DNA from 4 places in the Arthrobacter sp. P4_F11 genome. Region 3 is predicted to be linked to each of the others. Evidence: riboswitches for the same ligand, from Rfam matches in the RefSeq annotation. Region 3 holds a riboswitch; each other region holds the start of a gene.
What was found. Region 3 has a riboswitch for thiamine pyrophosphate ahead of AC1DRO_RS10690 (bifunctional hydroxymethylpyrimidine kinase/phosphomethylpyrimidine kinase). Riboswitches for the same ligand answer to the same signal wherever they lie in the genome.
Positions count from the first base shown of each region.

Region 1: it holds a riboswitch for thiamine pyrophosphate, as region 3 does, so the genes downstream of both, AC1DRO_RS18555 (ECF transporter S component) here and AC1DRO_RS10690 (bifunctional hydroxymethylpyrimidine kinase/phosphomethylpyrimidine kinase) in region 3, are expected to answer to the same signal.
Region 2: it holds a riboswitch for thiamine pyrophosphate, as region 3 does, so the genes downstream of both, thiO (glycine oxidase ThiO) here and AC1DRO_RS10690 (bifunctional hydroxymethylpyrimidine kinase/phosphomethylpyrimidine kinase) in region 3, are expected to answer to the same signal.
Region 4: it holds a riboswitch for thiamine pyrophosphate, as region 3 does, so the genes downstream of both, thiC (phosphomethylpyrimidine synthase ThiC) here and AC1DRO_RS10690 (bifunctional hydroxymethylpyrimidine kinase/phosphomethylpyrimidine kinase) in region 3, are expected to answer to the same signal.

Region 1 is NZ_JBFUJK010000019.1:56,248-60,969, reverse strand. Features, by position in the region: gene AC1DRO_RS18565 (energy-coupling factor transporter transmembrane component T family protein) at 69-872, opposite strand; gene AC1DRO_RS18560 (ABC transporter ATP-binding protein) at 869-2,518, opposite strand; gene AC1DRO_RS18555 (ECF transporter S component) at 2,547-3,194, opposite strand; TPP riboswitch at 3,261-3,404, opposite strand; gene AC1DRO_RS18550 (heme-degrading domain-containing protein) at 3,592-4,137, shown strand; gene AC1DRO_RS18545 (DUF4235 domain-containing protein) at 4,177-4,440, shown strand; gene mnhG (monovalent cation/H(+) antiporter subunit G) at 4,554-4,722, opposite strand, start outside.
Region 2 is NZ_JBFUJK010000003.1:2,883-7,604, forward strand. Features, by position in the region: gene thiS (sulfur carrier protein ThiS) at 1-98, opposite strand, end outside; gene thiO (glycine oxidase ThiO) at 95-1,405, opposite strand; TPP riboswitch at 1,399-1,519, opposite strand; gene thiE (thiamine phosphate synthase) at 1,546-2,244, shown strand; gene AC1DRO_RS04585 (ferritin-like fold-containing protein) at 2,282-2,956, opposite strand; gene AC1DRO_RS04590 (RNB domain-containing ribonuclease) at 2,995-4,485, shown strand.
Region 3 is NZ_JBFUJK010000008.1:37,548-42,269, reverse strand. Features, by position in the region: gene AC1DRO_RS10695 (Rne/Rng family ribonuclease) at 1-2,855, shown strand, start outside; TPP riboswitch at 3,004-3,101, shown strand; gene AC1DRO_RS10690 (bifunctional hydroxymethylpyrimidine kinase/phosphomethylpyrimidine kinase) at 3,084-4,722, shown strand, end outside.
Region 4 is NZ_JBFUJK010000011.1:142,718-147,439, reverse strand. Features, by position in the region: gene AC1DRO_RS13740 (hypothetical protein) at 105-542, opposite strand; gene AC1DRO_RS13735 (VOC family protein) at 1,123-1,998, opposite strand; gene AC1DRO_RS13730 (amidohydrolase family protein) at 2,074-3,180, opposite strand; gene AC1DRO_RS13725 (GNAT family N-acetyltransferase) at 3,184-3,684, opposite strand; TPP riboswitch at 3,759-3,866, shown strand; gene thiC (phosphomethylpyrimidine synthase ThiC) at 3,862-4,722, shown strand, end outside.

The DNA.
Region 1 (4,722 bases), on a different contig from region 3:
CAATTCCGGCCGGAATGGCGTCAATCTCACACGGATACCCACGCCATGCGATAACCGGCGGCGCCGGTCTACTGTCGCGTGAGGAAGACGAGGTTCCAGGTGCCCGCGCCGAGGGCCGCGGCGACGGCGGCGGCCGCGATGCCGAGCCCGCCCAGCAGCACCCAGGCATCGAGTCCGCTGAACGTGGAGGGCCGGGCCCAGGTCCGGGCGGCACCGCCGAACCCGCGGGCCTCCATGGTCACCGCGAGCCGCGAGGCGCTCCGGATCGCCTGCACCAGGAGGCCGAAACTCTGGCCCAGCGTGGCGCGGAACCGCTGACAGGGGTTGCCGCTCGAGCCCACGCCGCGGGCCCGCCGGGCCATGCCGATGGTCTGCCATTGCTCGGCCATGATTCCGACGAGCCGCATCGCGGCCAGGGTGCCCAGGACGAACCGGTGCGGCAGTTTCGCGTTCTGGGCCAGGGCGTCGGCCAGGTCCGTGGGGTCGGTGCAGCTCATCAGCAGCACCGCGGGCAATGCGATCGCGAGCCCGCGGAGCATGAAGCCGATCCCCAGCTGCAGGGAACCGGCGCTGACGGACCAGATCCCCGCATCGAGCAGGACTGGTCCGGAATCGGGCGCCAGGATGGCCGTGCTCCAGCCGCCCAGCGCCGCCGCGAGGATCAGCGGCCAGCCGCGCTGCCACAGCAGGGCCACAGTCAGGCCCGCCAGCGGCAGGAGCAGCAGTTCGAACGCCAGCGCCACCGACGCCGACACCCAGTCAATGGAGAGCGCCAGGACCAGGGTGATCAGGGTGACCGCCGTGAACTTGGCGAGCGGGTTGGCCCGGGTCAGCAGCGCATGGTTGCCGCGCAGGCTCAGTGCGTCCCTCACGGCGAAGCTCCCTCCCGCAGCTCGAGATCCGGGCCGGGAGCGTCCGCGGCTGCGGGTTCCCGTGGCCGGAGGCGGAGTTCGGCGCCACCGAGGACGGCGCTGAATTCGGCGTCATGCGTCACGGACACGACGGCGGTGCCGGCGTCGAGGAGCTCGGAGAGGAACGAGGCGAGTTCGGCCCAGGTATTGGCATCCTGGCCGAAGGTGGGCTCGTCCAGGACCAGCACCTGGGGGTGCGCCGCCAGCACCGTGGCTACCGAAAGGCGCCGCTTCTCGCCGCCGGAGAGCGTGTAGGGGTTGGCGTCCACAAGCTCGGTCAGCCGCAGCCGCTCCAGCAGTTCGTCCACGCGGTCTTCGCCGTAGCCGAGGTGGTGCGGGCCGAACATGAGCTCGTCGAGGACCTTGCCGGTGACGAACTGGTGCTCGGGCTCCTGGAAGACGGTTCCGATCCTGGCGATCAGCTGCTGGGCCTTCCACCGGTAGGGATCGGGTCCGGCGCCGTCGCGTGCGCGGCCACTGGAGCGACCACTGGAGTGACCAGTGGCGGGATTGCTCAGCTCCGCCGTGGCCGAGACTGTTCCCGCGACGGGCCGCAGGAGACCGGCCAGTGTCAGCGCCAGGGTGGACTTCCCCGTGCCGTTCTGGCCGGTGATTGTCAGCGCCTCGCCGGCGCGGACCCGGACCGAGACCCCGGACTGGACCGGACGCGGCGCGATGGTGCGGAAGCCGTCGCGCAGCCCAGCCCGCCGCGGCCGTTCGCGGGACACCGCGAGCGCGTCGGCCGTGAGCAGAGTCTGTCCCGCGCCCCGCGCCGGTGTCCGCATCCGCGTCGCCGGGACGTAGCCCGGCACCCAGACGCCCGCACCGATGAGCATGTCCCGCGCCTCGGTCAGGACCCGGTCCGGCGGTCCGTCAATCAAGACCGCGGAGTCCGTGGCGGACCCTGGCTGGAGCACCACGATCCTGTCCACCAGGTCTTTCCAGACCCCCACCCGGTGCTCCACGACCACCAGCGTGGCGCCCGTCTTGTCCAGGCAGCGGCCGACGGCGTCCCGGACCTCCAGGACGCCCGCGGGGTCGAGGTTGGCAGTCGGCTCGTCGAGCAGGAGCAGCCCTGGCCGCATCGCGAGGATCCCGGCGAGCGCCAGCCGTTGCTTTTGTCCGCCGGAGAGGGCCGCCGTCGGGTGGTCCAGCGGCAGCTGTCCCAGCCCGACGTCGTCGAGGGCCTCGCGCACGCGCGGCCAGATCTCCGCCGCCGGGACGGCGAGGTTCTCCGCCCCGAAGGCGACGTCGTCACCGAGGCGGGAGAGCACCACCTGCGTTTCCGGGTCCTGCTGCACCAGCCCGGCGCGGCCGCGCTGCGCCCGTGGCGCGGCACCGTCGATCAGGAGGCTGCCGGTCTCGTCTGTGTTCTCGGCGTCGCCGGAGTCGCCGGGGTCGCCGGACGCGCCGTCGCCCAGCACACCGGCCAGGGCGTGGAGCAGCGTCGACTTGCCGGCGCCGGAGGGCCCCAGCAGGAGCACGCGCTCCCCCGGCCGGATGTCCAGGTCAAGGCCGCTGACCGCGGGCCTGGTCCGTCCGGCATGCCGCCAGCCCCAGCCGCGGGCCGTGACGGCGGCCGGCCGGACGCCCGGTGAAGATCTCATGATTCTCTGCAGGATTCAGCGACGGGGCTCAGGAAAAGACGGGCTCCGTGGCGGCCTTGCGGGAGGCAAAGGAGCCCAGCACTCCAGTCTTCGCCAGGCCGCGGGTGGCGAGCCAGGCCAGTCCGCCGGCAATCACTGCGCCGGAGATCGTCGTGAAGACGATGTAGGCGAGCTTGTCGCCGGCCTCGTAGGCGATGTTCCAGCCCCACGGCAGGAATGAATCGTTCAGGCCGCAGAAGAGGCCCGCCCCGGCGCCGGCCAGCACGGAGACGGGCAGGTTGAACTTCTTGTAGAGGAAGGCCGCGAAGACCAGTTCGGCGCCGAGGCCCTGCAGGATGCCGGAGATCAGCACCGTGGTGCCGTACTGCGAACCCATGATGAGCTCGCCGGTGGCCGCGACGGTTTCGCAGAAGAGCGCGGCGCCCGGCTTGCGGATGATGAGCATGCCCAGCACCGCCGGGATCATCCAGCCGCCGGCGTAGAGTCCGCTCAACGGCGGGTAGACCGCGTTGACCGGAGTCGAGATCAGGTTCGCGCCCTGGGACCAGGCCCAGAAAATGACGCCGCCGGCAACGGCGATCAACGCGGCCACCACAATGTCCACCACACGCCAGCTGTAGTTGCGCCGGGCGGATGAACGGCTGGCGGAACCATGCTGTGCTGAAATATCTGTCATGTCGTCCTCCTGAGGAACAGGAGGGGAGGGTGCGCCGGCCGGTCTCGGCTTCCGCCGCCCTCCGCGCACCCTGAGAACTCGACTCCCTTGCGCCGGTACTAACCGGATCAGGTTCGAGGGTCTGCGGCTGTCCGCACTCTCAGCGCCCACCAAAGGTTTCCCCGGATTGTTCCGGCGATGCCCGACGGCGGCGCTCCCCTGTCGTAATTATTTTCGCCCTTGTGGGCTGGCTCAGTTTACACCCGGACGGCCGGGTTTTCAGTGGTGTGCCGTCACAATCGTGGACCGGACGGCGGAAGTCCCGGCGGCCCGGAAAACCCTCTTGGTAGAGTCGTCGTGCCGGACCCCCGGACCCGCCAGCGGGCGGCCTCGTCACCCACCGGAAAGCTGGAATATTTTGTCGCACACACCGGTCACCCAAGATCCTTTCGGGGAATACGATCCCGACTCCAGTGAGCCGCAGCCGCAGGGTTCCCTGGCGGTGCTCATCGGCCGCGTGCTGGCCGAGATAGAGGCGCTCCAGTTCGCGTCGTTCAGCAAGGATGACGCCCTGGACCTCGGGCTCCTTCTTGTCGAGCTGGGCAGGCAACGCTCGCTGCCCATCGCCGTCGACATCACCAAAGGCGAGCAGGTGCTCTTCCACGCCGCGCTGGACGGCGCCACACCGGACAATGAGCGCTGGATCAACGCCAAGAAGCGCACCGCCATGCGGTACGAGGTCCCGTCCCTGCTGGTGGGCCTCCGGGCCCGCGCCGCCGGCGGAAGGATTGAGGACAACGCCTGGTGGGATCAGTCGGAGTTCGCCGCCCACGGCGGGGCGTTCCCCATCTACGTGCGCGGCACGGGCGCCGTCGCCGTCGCCACCGTCTCCGGCCTGCCCCAGAAGGCGGATCACGAACTCGTGGTCGAGGCCCTGCGGATGGTCCTCACCCCGGAACGCTAGGCTAGGGGAAAACCGTTCCCGTCCCAAGGAGACCGAAGAATGAACATCCTCATCAAGCTGCTCGGTACCGGCGTCAGCCTCCTGGCCGGCTTTGCCGGCACCAAGCTGGTGGACACCATGTGGGAAAAGTCGACGGGCAACAAGCCGCCCAAGGGCCAGGAGGACGACGTTCCCACGACCCTGCGCTCGGCCCTGACGTTCGCCCTGATCTCCGCATCGGTCAGCGCCATCATCCAGGTGCTCGCCAACCGCGGCACCCAGCGCGCGATCACCCGCTTCGCCAAGACCCAGGACGTCGTCTGACCTGACCCGACCAGCCGCGGCGCCCACCGCGGCAGTCGAAGGCCCCGGCCGCGTCCGTCGATGTGCCGGCCGGGTCCGCCGGGCCGGTCGGGTCCGCCGGGCCGTACGGGGGCTCAGCGGTCGTCGTCGTCCGCTCCGTGCGTGGCCGCATGCTGGGCGGCCTTCTGGACTACCGCCTCGAGCTCGTCGGAGCTCAGCAGCTCCGGGTGCAGGTGCTTGGTCCGGTAGCCGGCCCGGCCCACCATGTGGGCGGACACGGGCACGGTGAGCAGCTGGAAGAGC
Region 2 (4,722 bases), on a different contig from region 3:
TCGGGGCCGATGCTCCGGCCCGTGAGCTGGCTGACGAGTGTGGAGACGGAGGCGCCGTCGGCGACGCTCTGCTCCGTTCCGTTGAGTCGGATGTTCATGCTGCTTCCTTCTTGGGGCTGTCCCCGGACGTATCCGGGATGCGGGAAAAACGGTCGGGGCGGAACCCGGCCCAGCGCGGGTCCGGCGTGAAGTCCATGAGTTGCCGGCACACGACTGCAGCGGCGGGGGTCAGCAGGACGCCGTGCCGGAAGAATCCCGTGGCGATGATGAGCCCCGGGACGTCCCCGCCGTCCGGTCGTGCGACCCGCCCCAACAGCGGGGCGTTGTCCGGTGTGCCGGGCCGGGCCCGCGCCGTGGCTTCCAGCAGCTCCAGCTCGGCGACCGCGGGCACCAGCTGCTGGGCATCCCGCAGCAGCTGGTAAATGCCGCCGGCGGAAACCGCGTGAGGATCCGACGGCCCGTCCTCGCGCTGGGTGGCCCCGATCACCACGGTGCCGTCCTGGCGGGGGACGATGTACACCGGGACGCCGCGCACCATGCCCCGCACGGTGGCCGTGAGCAGCGGCTGCAGATGCGGGGGCACGCGGAGCCGGAGGATGTCGCCGTAGACGGGCCGCACCGGCAGCGCCAGCCCGGCCGGAAGCTCCTCGAGCGCGGCGGCACCGAGCCCGTTGGCGACCACGGTCTCGGCAGCCCGCACGGTACCGCCGCCGGCCAACCGCACACCCGCCACCTGTCCGTCCTGCCACAGCAGGCCTGCCGCGCGCCGCCGGACGAAGCTGCCGCCTTCCGCACCGAGCACGCCCGCGAGCCGGGTGATCAGCAGGCGGGGGTCCACCTGGTGGTCGGCCGGGATCTCGAAGGCACACGAGATGCCGGGACTCAGCAGGGGCTCCCGGGTGCGTGCCTCGCGCACTGTCAGTGGCTCCACGGCCAGGCCGCACGCCTGCTGGACTTCCCTCAAGTCCGCGAGCGCGCGCCGGTCCGCCGCGTCGGCCCCCACCGCCAGGGTCGGCGTCGTTAAGTAGCCGGTACCCGCCGGGGAATCCGCGCCGGCGGCACCGGCGTCGAGAGCCGCAGCGAATCCTGGCCACAACCGGGAGGCCTCAAGCATCAGTTCCAGGAGCTGCTCCTCCTGGTAGTGCAGTTCACTGACGGGGGCCAGCATGCCGGCCGCGGCCCAGCTGGCTCCGCTGCCGGGAGCATCATCGATCAGGACCACGGATCGGCCCGAGCGGATGGCCTCGAACGCGATGCCATGGCCGATCACCCCGCCGCCGATCACGGCCACGTCGGCAGTCGAATCCCCCGCGATGATTCCCTCTGCGGTACCGGGCCCTGTGTCACAAACCTGGGCGGCGGCGTCATTTGCGGCTCCGGCCGCACGGCCTGCTCGTGTGCCCATGAAGAATTCCTTCCCTACGCCGGTACTAGCCGGATCAGGTCAAGCGGTCGGCTCTGACGCCCTCTCAGCCGGGCAGCGGCGACATGGCTGCTGCGGGCTCCCGCGGTATGCGCCCAGTTTAGAGGAACTAGGCTGGTCCCATGAGCCAGGACCCTCTCCACACCACCGCCCGCCTCTATCTCTGCACCGACGCCCGCAGGGACCGCGGCGACTTCGAGGACTTCGTGAACGCCGCCTTCGCCGGCGGCGTGGACATCATCCAGTTGCGCGACAAGTCGCTCGAGGCCTCCGAGGAGCTGGAACTGCTGGAGGTCCTGCACACCGCAGCGCAGCGCCACGGGCGTCTGTGGGCCGTCAATGACCGGGCGGACATCGCCTCCCTGTCCGGGGCTCCGGTGTTCCATGTCGGTCAGAAGGACATTTCGCTCGACGCCGCCCGCGGCTTTCTCGGCAAGGATGCCGTGATCGGCCTGTCCACCCACAGCCCGAAGCAGGTGGACGCCGCCATCGCTGCCGCGCCCGGCCGCAAAGGACTCGATTACTTCTGTGTTGGCCCCGTGTGGGCGACGCCCACCAAACCCGGACGCGCCGCCGTCGGCCTCGATCTGGTGCGCTACGCCGCCCAGGCGATCGGCGGGGCGGACACGGAGGGAACCGGCAAGGTCAACGAAAGCCTGCTGCCGTGGTTCGCGATCGGCGGGATCGACCTCAGTAACGTGGAGCAGGTAGTCGATGCCGGTGCCCGGCGGATCGTCGTGGTCCGGGCGATCACCGACGCCGCTGATCCGGCCCACGCGGCCGGAGCCTTGCTGGCGGCGCTGGACGCCGCCGCATCCTAAGCAGGTCCCCGGCCCGTAATACCGGCCGGCACTGAAACTATCCGGCGAGACCCAGCTCCGTCATCCGGCGCGCGTGATTCGCTGCGAGTTCGGCCGCCAGGCCGTTGACCAGCGCCCGGGCGCCGGCGTCGTCCAGCCCCGACAGTCCGCCGAGGAACGCGTGCTCAGCGCTGACACGCTGGGCGTGGTTCAGGACCTCCCCCAGCAGGCGCCGGGCCCACAGCGCCAGGCGCGACGCGAGCCGGGGGTCATCGGCCAGGGCCGCCTTGAGGCGGGCCTGCAGCACGGCCGTGGACTCACCGGTGGAGCGGACCTGCCCGATCAACTCACGGGTCGCGGCGTCGACGTACCGGCCCACCACGCCGTAAAAGTCCGCGGCGACCGTGTCGATCACGTAGGCCTTCATGAGGGCCTCGTACCAGTCCGACGGGCGCGTGCGTTCGTGGAAGTGGTCCACCGAGGGCTGGAACGGCAGCATGGCGGCCTCCGTATCCAAGCCCATGTGTTCGAGGCGGGTTCGGACGAGTTCGTAATGCTGGAACTCGACCACCGCCATCCTGCCCAGCACCGCACGGTCATGCAGCGTGGGCGAATACCGGGCACTCGAGGACAGCCGTTCGAAGGCGGAAAGCTCGCCGTACGCCAAGACTCCCAGCAGGTCGGCGATGAAGCTGTTGTAGAGGGCCGGATCGTCCGCAGTTGCGCTCATCATCCAAGACTAATAGCGGAAATCGGGCTACCCTGATTTTCGTGTCCCATCATCGCCTGACCCCCAGTGTCCACGAGCAGCAGAACCAGCTTGCCGGGGCCCTCAAGGCGTTGCGCACCACGCTGGAACTGCCCGGCCCGTTCCCCGAAGTTGTGCTGCGCGACGCGGAGGCGGCAGTGGCCGAGCACAAGCTCCCGGACCTTGACCTCACGCATGTCGAGTTCGTGACCATCGATCCGGCGTCGTCCACCGACCTGGATCAGGCCCTCTTTATCGAACGGAGCGACGGCGGCTACAAGGTCTTCTATGCCATCGCCGACGTCCCCTCTTTTGTCGCCCCGGGCGGGGCGCTCGACGCCGAGACCCGGCGCCGCGGCCAGACCTTCTACACCCCGGACGGCCGGATTCCGCTGCATCCGGAGATCATCAGCGAGGCCGCCGGCAGCCTGCTCGCCGGGCAGCTGTGCGCTGCTTTCGTCTGGGAGTTCGAGCTCGACGCCGCGGCAGAGGTCGCCTCGGTCCTCGTGCGCCGGGCACAGGTCCGCAGCCGCGCGAAGCTCAACTACAAGGGCGTGCAGGCCGAGCTCGACGCCGGCACCGCGTCGCCCGTGCTGCAGCTGCTGAAAGAAGTAGGCATTAAACGGGTGGAACTGGAACGCCTGCGCGGCGGCGCGAGCCTGAACATGCCGGAACAGGAGATCCAGCAACTGCCCGACGGCGGCTACCGGATCGTGGCGGCCCCGCCGCTGCCGGTGGAGGACTGGAACGCCCAGATTTCACTCATGACCGGGATGGCCGCCGCGGCGCTCATGCTCCAGGGCAAAGTCGGCATCCTGCGCACCATGCCCGCCCCGGACGAGGCGTCACTGCGCCACTTCCACCGGCAGACCCACGCCCTCGGCAAGCCCTGGGACGGGGAAATGCGCTACGGCGAGTACCTGCGGACCCTTGACCCGACGGACCCCCGGCAGCTGGCCATTGTGCATTCGGCCGGGATGCTCTTCCGCGGTGCCGGATACACACCCTTCGACGGCACAGTGCCCAACGCCGCCGTCCAGGCCGCCATTGGCGCCGCCTACGCCCATTCCACGGCACCGTTGCGGCGGCTGGTCGACCGCTTCGTGCTGGTGATCTGCGAGGCCCTGAGCAACGGCACCGAAGTTCCTGCCTGGGCCCGGGAGGCGCTGCCGTCCCTCCCTGCCATCATGGGCACCTCGGACCAGCTGGCCGCGAAACTGGAGCGGCTGTCGCTGGACACCGTTGAGGCGGCGCTGCTCGTCAACCACATCGGCCAGGAATTCGACGCTGTCGTCATCTCCGGTCCCAAGCCGGCCAAGGGCACCAACGGCACCAGCAACGGCAACGGGAAGACCAACGGCAACGGAAACGGCCCGTCCGGGATCGTCCAGATCGCCGAGCCCGCCGTGACCGCACGCTGCCCCGGCGAGCTGGAACCGGGCACCAAAGTCCGGGTCCGGGTGGTGTCCTCGGACATCGCCACGCGGGAAATCCAGTTGGAGCTCGTGGGCTGACGGCCCGCTGGCGGTCCGCGGGCCGTCCCCACGCCGTCGCCAGCCAGCGCTGCCGGCCGCCCTCCCGGTCACCTTCCGAGGCGCAATCACCCGCCCAGTCGAGGATCCGCGCCTTGTACAGCTAGACTGAAGAGGTAGAAATGGATGCCCGGTCGTTGATTTCCATGATTTTCGAATTCAACAAGCCCGCCCCTACGCGATCTTGAGATACACCCGCTGGTCCCCAGTGCCAGCATT
Region 3 (4,722 bases):
CCGCGGCTGAGGCCCCCGCAGCAGCTGGCACCGACGCAGCTGCCGCCGCAGAATCGGCCGCAGAGACGGTTGCAGAGAAGCCGGTCCGCCGCCGTGCCAGCCGTGCCAAGGCCGCCCCGAAGGCCGAAGAAGCACCCGCGGCAGTACTCCCGGCCGAAGAAGCCGCCGCTGCGGAAGCACCCACCGCGGAAACCGCCGCAGCCCAGCCTGAAGAGCCGGAAGCCCGCCCCGAGGAAAGCCCGGCCGCGTCGCTGTTCATGGAACCGGGTGCCCTCACTTCCGTCATCTTCCAGGCCCCGGACCTGAGCACTGTGGTGCGTCCGGCCCCCGTTGCCGCCGCAGCAGCTGAGCCCGAGGATGAGGAAGGCGACGAGGACGAGGACGCCGGCAACCGCCGTCGGCGCCGCAGCCGCGGCCGGCGCGGCCGCACCCGCACCTCTGCCGAGTCCGACACCGAGTCGGAAGGCACCGAAGAAGAGGGCGACGAAGGCTCCGAGGTAATCCTTGAAGACGGTGTGACCTCCCGCCGCCGCCGCCGCCGTCGCCGTGGAGACCAGGACCTGGAGCTGACCGGCGGGGAAGGCGACGATCCGCCCAACACGGTGACCCGCGTCCGTGCGCCGCGGGCCATGGCCGAGGCGCCGGTGAACAACCGCGTCACATCCGTCAAGGGCTCCACCCGCCTGGAAGCCAAGAAGCAGCGCCGCCGCGAATCCCGCGACACCGGCCGCCGCCGTACCGTCATCACCGAGGCCGAGTTCCTGGCCCGCCGCGAGTCCGTGGACCGCCAGATGATCGTCCGCCAGCGCGACGACAGAATCCAGATCGGTGTCCTTGAAGACGGCGTCCTGGCCGAGCACTTCGTGTCCAAGACCCAGCAGGACTCCCTGATCGGCAACGTCTACCTGGGCAAGGTCCAGAACGTGCTGCCCTCCATGGAAGCCGCTTTCGTGGACATCGGCCGCGGCCGCAACGCCGTGCTCTACGCCGGTGAAGTGAACTGGGAGTCCGTCAACCTCGAGGGCAAGCAGCGCCGCATCGAGAACGCGCTGAAGTCCGGCGACTCCGTGCTGGTCCAGGTCACCAAGGACCCGGTCGGCCACAAGGGCGCCCGTCTCACCAGCCAGATCTCACTGCCCGGCCGGTACCTCGTGTACGTGCCCGGCGGTTCCATGACCGGCATCTCCCGCAAGCTGCCCGACGTCGAACGCAACCGCCTCAAGCGGATCCTCAAGGACCGCCTGCCCGAGGACGCGGGCGTCATTGTCCGCACCGCGGCCGAGGGAGCTTCCGAGGAAGAGCTGACGCACGACATCAACCGCCTCCGCGCGCAGTGGGAAGGCATCGAGAGCCAGTCGACGTCCACCAAGATCCTCGCCCCCGAGCTGCTCTACGGCGAACCTGACCTGACCATCAAGGTGGTCCGGGACGTCTTCAACGAGGACTTCTCCAAGCTGATCGTCTCCGGCGAGGAAGCCTGGGACACCATCGAGGCCTACGTCACCTACGTCGCACCGGACCTCGTGGGCCGGCTCGAGAAGTGGACCAAGGACACGGACATCTTCGCGGCCTGGCGCATCGACGAGCAGATCCACAAGGCCCTGGACCGGAAGGTCTTCCTGCCCTCGGGCGGTTCGCTCGTGATCGACCGCACCGAAGCCATGACCGTGGTCGACGTCAACACCGGCAAATTCACCGGCTCCGGCGGCAACCTCGAGGAAACCGTCACCAAGAACAACCTGGAAGCGGCCGAAGAAGTCGTCCGGCAGCTGCGCCTGCGCGACATTGGCGGCATCATCGTGATCGACTTCATCGACATGGTGCTCGAATCCAACCGCGACCTCGTGCTGCGCCGCATGGTGGAGTGCCTGGGCCGGGACCGGACCAAGCACCAGGTGGCCGAGGTGACCTCGCTGGGCCTCGTGCAGATGACCCGCAAGCGGATGGGCACCGGGCTGCTGGAAGTCTTTGGCGAACAGTGCGAAACATGTGCGGGCCGCGGCATCGTCACCCACGACGAGCCGGTGGAGCACCGCCGCGCCAACACGGTCGCCGCGGAGCACTATGTGCCGCGCACCGAGGCGCAGCCTGCTGCCCGCCCGGAACGCAAGAGCCGTCGCCGCGGCAGGGGAGGCCAGGGCGGAGAGACCGCGCCGGCCGCACCCGCGCCCGTCCACGCCGAACCCACCGAGGCCGAACGCCACGCCAAGGCCGAGGCCACCCGTGCCGCGCTGGCCAACATCGCTGCCGCAGCGCACGCCGCGCACCTGCACGACGGGGAGGCAGCCGCAGCCAGCGAAGCCGGGGCCCGCCAGGCCGCCGTCGACGCCGTCACGCAGCTCGCAGCCGCCGACGAGGCAGCCGGCCGCCCCGCAACGGTGCTGACGTTTGGCGGCGAGCAGGTGGCCCTGCCCTTCGTCGAGCACGCGGAGGACGCGCCGTCACCGGCCCTGACCCTGGACCTGCTGACCGAAGCTTTCGCAAACCTGGGCGAAGCCGAGGCCGGCAAGCCGGACCAGGCCGCCGGCCCGGAGGCCGGTCAGGCAACGGCTGTTGCCGCACCGGAAGCCACGGCGCCCGAGGCGCCGTCGGCCGTCCGCGCTGGGGAGGCGCCGGCGTCACGCACAGCTAACACCTCAACGCTGCGCGGCCGCCGCGGGCGCCGCAACCGGAGTGCCAGCCGCGCCCAGGGCGCAGCCAACGAAACCTCCGTGGAGCACCGCGAGGCAACCCGGCCGGCTGCGGCCGGATCGGTCCACGAGGCCAAGGCTCCCGCTGCGGCCAGGCCTGCGTCCATCCCGGCCGGCAACGAGCCGATCATCCTCGGCGTCGGCGTGCCGGCGTCGGAGCTGTAGTCCACCGCGACTGACCACGTCCCCGTCCAGTCATTATTTCGACTGGTCGGGCTGCGGGTCCGGGTCAGGGCAGACGTAACATACGTCCGCCCAGGCCCGGGCCCGCTCGTGCGTTAACGGGTCCTCCGGGTGGCAGCGGCTAGGCTGGAACACTGACACGGGGTGCCGGGCATCGGGCCGGCTGAGATCCAGACCCGTTGAACCTGTCCGGTTAGCACCGGCGAAGGGATGTCTTCCTTGTCCGCGAGATCGAATCCGTCCGAGTTCCTCCCGCTCAATTTTCTGCACAGCGAGTCTCTGCCGGCCCCGCCGCGCATTCCCCGCGTGCTGGCCATCGCCGGCTCCGATCCCTCCGGCGGTGCCGGAATCCAGGCCGACCTGAAGAGCATCGCGGCGAACGGCGGCTACGGCATGGCCGCCATCACCGCCCTGACCGCGCAGAACACGCAGGGCGTGCGCGCCGTCCACGTTCCCCCGGCGGCGTTCCTCACGGCGCAGCTGGACGCCATCAGCGACGACATCGGCATCGACGCCGTCAAGATCGGCATGCTCGGTGATGCCGCCGTGATCGATGCCGTCCGCAGCTGGCTGGAAAAGGTGCGCCCCGCCGTCGTGGTCCTGGACCCGGTGATGGTCGCCACCAGCGGGGACCGGCTCCTGCAGGAATCCGCCGAGGCCGCCCTGCAGGCCCTTCTGCCGCTGGCGGACCTCATCACGCCCAACCTCGCCGAACTCGCCATCCTGCTCAAGGAGCCCGTCGCGGCCGACTGGTCCGAGGCCCTGGCGCAGGGCAAGCGGCTGGCCGCCCTCACCGGCACCACCGTCCTGGTTAAGGGCGGACACCTCCAGGGCGGCGAGCCGGGGGACGGGCATGCCCACGACCTCGACGGCCACGACGCCGACGCCGCTAACGGTGCCGGGGACGGTTGCCCAGATGCGCTGGTCAACACCGGCGGCCTGCTCGGCCAGGAAACGGTGGTGGTGCCGGGGGAGCGGATCGCGACGCGCAACAGCCACGGCACCGGCTGCTCCCTGTCCTCGGCCATGGCCACCGTGCAGGCCCGGGTGGGGGACTGGGAAGCGGCGCTGCGCGAAGTCAAGCCGTGGCTGCTGGGCGCGCTCCGCGAAGCCTCAGCCCTGGATGTCGGCTCCGGTAACGGCCCGGTCCACCACTTCCACCACCTGCAGCACCTCCAGGGCGGGCAGGCCCCCGAAGGCGGCCAGCCCGGCCAGCGCCGCCCGGCCGGGCACGGTCCGGCGGCGGGGGAGTTCGCCGCAGCCCTGCGCGCAGGAGCCACTGGCGATCTTGAGGCGATCTACGCCCTCGACTTCGTCCGCGGACTGGCCGACGGCACCTTGCCCGAGCACGAGTTCGCGTACTACCTCGCCCAGGACGCCATTTACCTCAACGGTTACTCCCGGGTCCTGGCCCGGGCCGCGGCGATTGCCCCCACCGAGGCCGAGCAGCTGTTCTGGGCCCGTTCGGCGCAGACCTGCCTGGAAGTCGAATCCGAGCTGCACCGTTCATGGCTCAGCACCCGCCCCACGGCCTCCACCCTGGGCCCGGTCACGAAAGCGTATGTGGACCACCTGCTGGCCGCCTCGGTCTCCGGCAGCTATGGGGTCCTCGTGGCGGCGGCGCTGCCCTGCTTCTGGCTCTACGCCGAGGTCGGTTCCACGCTGCACCGGGAGTTCCTGGCCGGCGGCGCCCCCGGGGAGCACCCCTACGCCGGCTGGCTGCGGACCTACGCCGACGAGGACTTCGCCGCCGCGACCCGGCAGGCCATCGCGTACACGGACACGGCGGCCGGACGGGCATCGGAGAGCGAGCGGGAGGCCATGGCCCTGGCGTTCCGACAGTCATCGC
Region 4 (4,722 bases), on a different contig from region 3:
CGCAGATCGAGTACCTGTTCATTGTGCCAGATCACCGGCAGGATTTCGACTTGACACGAGCTTGGCGCACCACCGCGCGGCCTGGAAGCGGCCTCGAGGGCCGGTCAGGACGTCCAGACGAAGAGGCCGGACCTGGTGGCGGGGTCGACGCCGGCGGCGAGCTCGGCAATCCGGCGGACGTAGTCCCGGGCCTCGTCCGGACCGAAGGGCATGTCCTCCTCGGCGGCCCAGTTGGCGGCGACATCCTCCAGGACGTCACCCTCCCCTTCGGTTTCATAGCTGAGCAGTTCCGCCAGCGTGCGGACCATTGCCGCCGGGACGCCGAGCAGCGAGTCGCTGGCCACGTCGACCATGGCCAGTTCATAGTCCGCGCCCGGGGCGTGCACGGCGACGCCGGCGAGGTCCCCCAGCCGCTCCACCTCGAAGTCGCTGATCTCCGGGATGCGGACGGCGCCCGGGGCGGCCGGGCTGCCGCCTTCCAGTGCGCCGGCGCGCTTGAGGGCTTCTTCGTGGGTGGACACAAAGAGTTCGGTGAATCCCATGCAGCTGGTCCTTAGGGTTCGGCGGTCCGCAGACCGCTGTTTTCGACGTCGCTTCAGCCTAGCCGCTTCAGCATGGCCCCGCCCCGCCCGCTGGACATGCCCTCCCCTAACCCTGAGCACTGGACATATGGCAGCTATGTCCATTCGCGACTGCGGGCACTGGGCATGTTCCGAAGTCCCGCCTGGGAACAGTGGACATGTCCCTCGCTGGCCCGGTGAACCCTACCCGGCCCGTGGACATGCCCTCCCCTAACCCTGAGCACTGGACATATGGCAGCTATGTCCATTCGCGACTGCGGGCAATGGACATGTTCCACTGTCCTGCTGGCGAAGAGTGGACATGTCCTTCGCTGGCCCGGGGAAACCGACCAGGGCCCGCTGGGCATGCCCCGTCCTGACAGCAAGGAATGAACATATGGCAGCTACGTCCATTCCCGGCGGCGAGCAATGGACATGTTCCGGAGTCCCGGTCCCGAGCAATGGACATGCCCAGCGGTCCCGCCGGCGAAGAGTGGACATGTCCAGCGGAAAGCTGTGCGCGCTGGACACGCCCAGCGACCAGCTTGCCTAGGGAGAACTTCTAGCGCACGGCGACGCGGATCCGGTTGCGCCACGGATCCTCGAAGCGCAGCTCGGCGCCGGTGTGGTGGGATTCGACGCCGGCAACCTTGAGCCGGTCGGCCAGGGCCGCGACGTCGTCGCCGGAGGGCACCTCGATGAGGACTTCACCCAGGCCCAGCGTGTCGCGCCGGGGACCCGCGCCGCGGCTGTTCCATACGTTCATGGCCATGTGGTGGTGGTAGCCGCCGGCCGAGACGAACAGCGCCTGGCCGTGCCAGCCCGCGGTCTTTTCGAAGCCGAGCGTGCCTACATAGAAATCATGCGCCGACTGGACGTCGCCGACCTGCAGGTGGACGTGCCCGACGCCGGCGGCGCCCTGGCGCTGGCCTGCCACGGACTCCTCGGTCAGGTATTGCTGCAGGTAGCGCTGCGGCGGCAGGGCGAGACTGTCCATGACGACGTTCTTGCCCTCCCAGGACCACGCCGCCCGCGGCCGGTCCCAGTACAGCTCGATGCCGTTGCCTTCGGGGTCGTTGAAGTAGAACGCCTCGCTGACGAGGTGGTCCGCGCTGCCCGTGAAGGACTGGGGCTCGTACTGGGCCGCGGTGGCGATGGTGGCCGCCAGGGAGTGCTGGTCCTCGAAGAGGAGGGCGGTGTGGAAGAGCCCGGCCTCGCCACGGGAAGGAAGAAACAGGTCCGGGGCAGGCGCCAGATGCACCAGCGGCTTCTGCTGGCGCCCAAGGTAGAGCCCGCCGTCCTGTTCGGCCACGGTCTCCAGGCCGAGGGCGCGCTGGTAGTAGTCGGTCATCAGCTTCATGTCGCCGACCTTGAGCATCACGGTGCCCATGGTGAGTTCGGCAGGAAGGAGGTCTTGGGTGCTGGCTTCTGCGGTCATGGCAACGCTCCGTGGATTTGTTAGCCGCCGGCCTTCGGCGACTCTATATAAAGCTAAATTACTTGAAGCTTCAATTTATTCCTCATGACCGCCTGGCGCCCGGTCCACCGGCAGCCCACGCAGCACGATATGCCGGATCTGGCGGAGCGTGGCCGGATTGCTCCGCGGATCCTCGGCGGTGACGAGGACATCAGCACTTGCCCCTTCACCGATGGACTCCGCGCCGAGCCAGGTCCGCGCCGACCAGCTCGCGGAGTCGAGGGCGGCAGCGGCGGTAAGGCCGGCGGCGTGCAGGGCCTGGATCTCGTCCACGATCCTGCCATGGCTGATCACGCTGCCGGCGTCGGTACCGGCGTAGATTGCCACCCCGGCCTCGTGGGCTTCGAGGATCCGCTCTGCCCGGCGCTCCCACAGCGAGCGCATGTGGGCTGCGTAGCGGGGGAACTTGGCCGCCGCCCGGGCGGCGATGTCCGGGAACGTGGCGATGTTGATCAGGGTGGGCACGATCGGAACACCCTGTTCGAGGAAGCGCGGCAGGTGCCGCGGCAGCAGCCCGGTGGCGTGCTCGATGCAGTCGATCCCGGCGTCGAGCATGTCATCGAGGGTGTCTTCGGCGAAGCAGTGTGCGGTGACGCGGGCCCCCTCATCGTGGGCGGCCCGGACGGCGTCCTTGACCGTCCGGGCGGGAAAACTGGCGGCGAGATCGCCGGCGTCGCGGTCGATCCAGTCCCCCACGAGCTTGACCCAGCCGTCGCCCGCGCGGGCCTGCTTCCGCACGGCCTCGACGAGATCCTCCGGCTCGACCTCGACGGCCAGGCCCGGCAGGTAGCGCCGGGTCCTCGCGAGGTGCCGGCCCGAGCGGATGATCCGGGGAAGGTCCACGCGTTGCTGGAGCCAGCGTGTGTTGTGGACGGCGCCGGCGTCGCGGACCAGGAGCGTCCCGGCGTTGCGGTCCGCCAGGGCCTGGAATTCCGCGGTGTCCTCGGTAACGTCCCCGCCCGGGCCGAGGCCGATGTGGCAGTGTGCGTCCACGAGACCGGGCATGACCCAGCCGTCCAGCACGAGCTCCGGCGCGGCCGCGGGCCGGCGAAAGGTCAGCCTGCCCTCCACCGACCACAACCCGTAGCAGACCTGGTCCGCCGCCGTGAGGATGGGCCCGCTGAACTCGATGATGCTGGTCATGGCCTAAAGCCTAATCCGCATGGCAATCCGCGGGCCCAGATCATCGAGCCCCAGCTGCGCTTCGTGGATCCGCAGGGCAGCCAGCGCCTGCCCGGGCCGGGCGATTTCCTCGAACCCGCAGCCCGCGTAAAACGGCGCATTGAACGGGACGCCGGCGAAGGTGCAAAGCGTCATCCATGAATAGCCGCGGCCCCGGGCCGCATCGAGGGCCGCCTCCACCAGGGACCGTCCGATCCCCCGCCTGCCAAAGTCCGGCTGCACGGAGAGTTGCTCCAGATGGGCCTGGCCGCCGAGTTCGTCAACGCGGGCAAAGCCTACGGGCGGAGTTCCGGCGACAAGTATGAACAGCGGCTCGACCGGCGCCGTCAACTGCGGAGCCGGGAGCGGCCGGTTCCCCAGTTCCTCTATGAGGACGGCGTCTGCTGCGGCCTCGAAAGCCGGCAGCGCCGGGAGATCTTCCGGCGTCGCGGTCCGGATGCGGGGCAGCGCCTTGGGCAGAGTCACCGTGCCACGTTAACACCGCGGCCCGCCGCCCGCGTCACACTCGACGGCCGGCCGGAGGTGCGTGGTAGCTTCGTCTACGACCACACGGGTGCCCCTGCAGGGGCTGAGATCGGGCTGACGCAGCCTGCGACCGTTGAACCTGTCCGGGTAATGCCGGCGAAGGAAGTGAGTATTTCCGTGAACTCCCAAGTGACACAGCACAGCCCTGCCCACAATGAGTCAGCCCCCACTGGGCCAGCCCAGCACGGGTCTGCCCCAAGCCAGCCTCCGGCCCCCACACAGTCGCTGAAGTCCCACTCGCTGGCCTTCAGCACGGACCCGGAGCACGGCATCCGCGTGCCGGTGACCGAGATAGCCCTGGAACCCTCCCCGGGCGGCGTCCGGAACCCGCCGTTCCGGGTCTACCGCACTGCCGGCCCGGGCAGCGATCCCGTCCGCGGCCTCGAGCCGTTCCGCACGCCCTGGATTGAAGCCAGGGCGGACACCGAACCCTACGCCGGCCGCGAACGGGAGCTGCTCGACGACGGCAAATCGGCGGTGCGCCGCGGTGCGGCGTCGGCCGAGTGGCGGGGCGGCCGGCCGGTGCCGCGCCGCGCCGTTGAGGGCAGGACCGTCACGCAGATGCGCTACGCCCGGGACGGCGTGATCACCCAGGAAATGCGGTTCGTCGCGCTGCGGGAGAACTGCGATGTGGAGCTGGTGCGCAGCGAGGTGGCCGCGGGCCGCGCGATCATTCCCAACAACGTCAACCACCCCGAATCCGAGCCGATGATCATCGGCAAGGCGTTCCTGGTGAAAATCAACGCCAATATCGGCAACTCCGCCGTGACCAGCTCCATCGCCGAGGAGGTCGACAAACTCCAGTGGGCCACGCAATGGGGCGCGGACACCGTCATGGACCTCTCCACCGGGGACGACATCCACACCACGCGCGAGTGGATCATCCGCAACTCCCCCGTCCCCATCGGAACGGTCCCGATCTACCAGGCGCTGGAGAAGGTCAACGGCGAGGCCAACGCCTTGACCTGGGAGATCTTC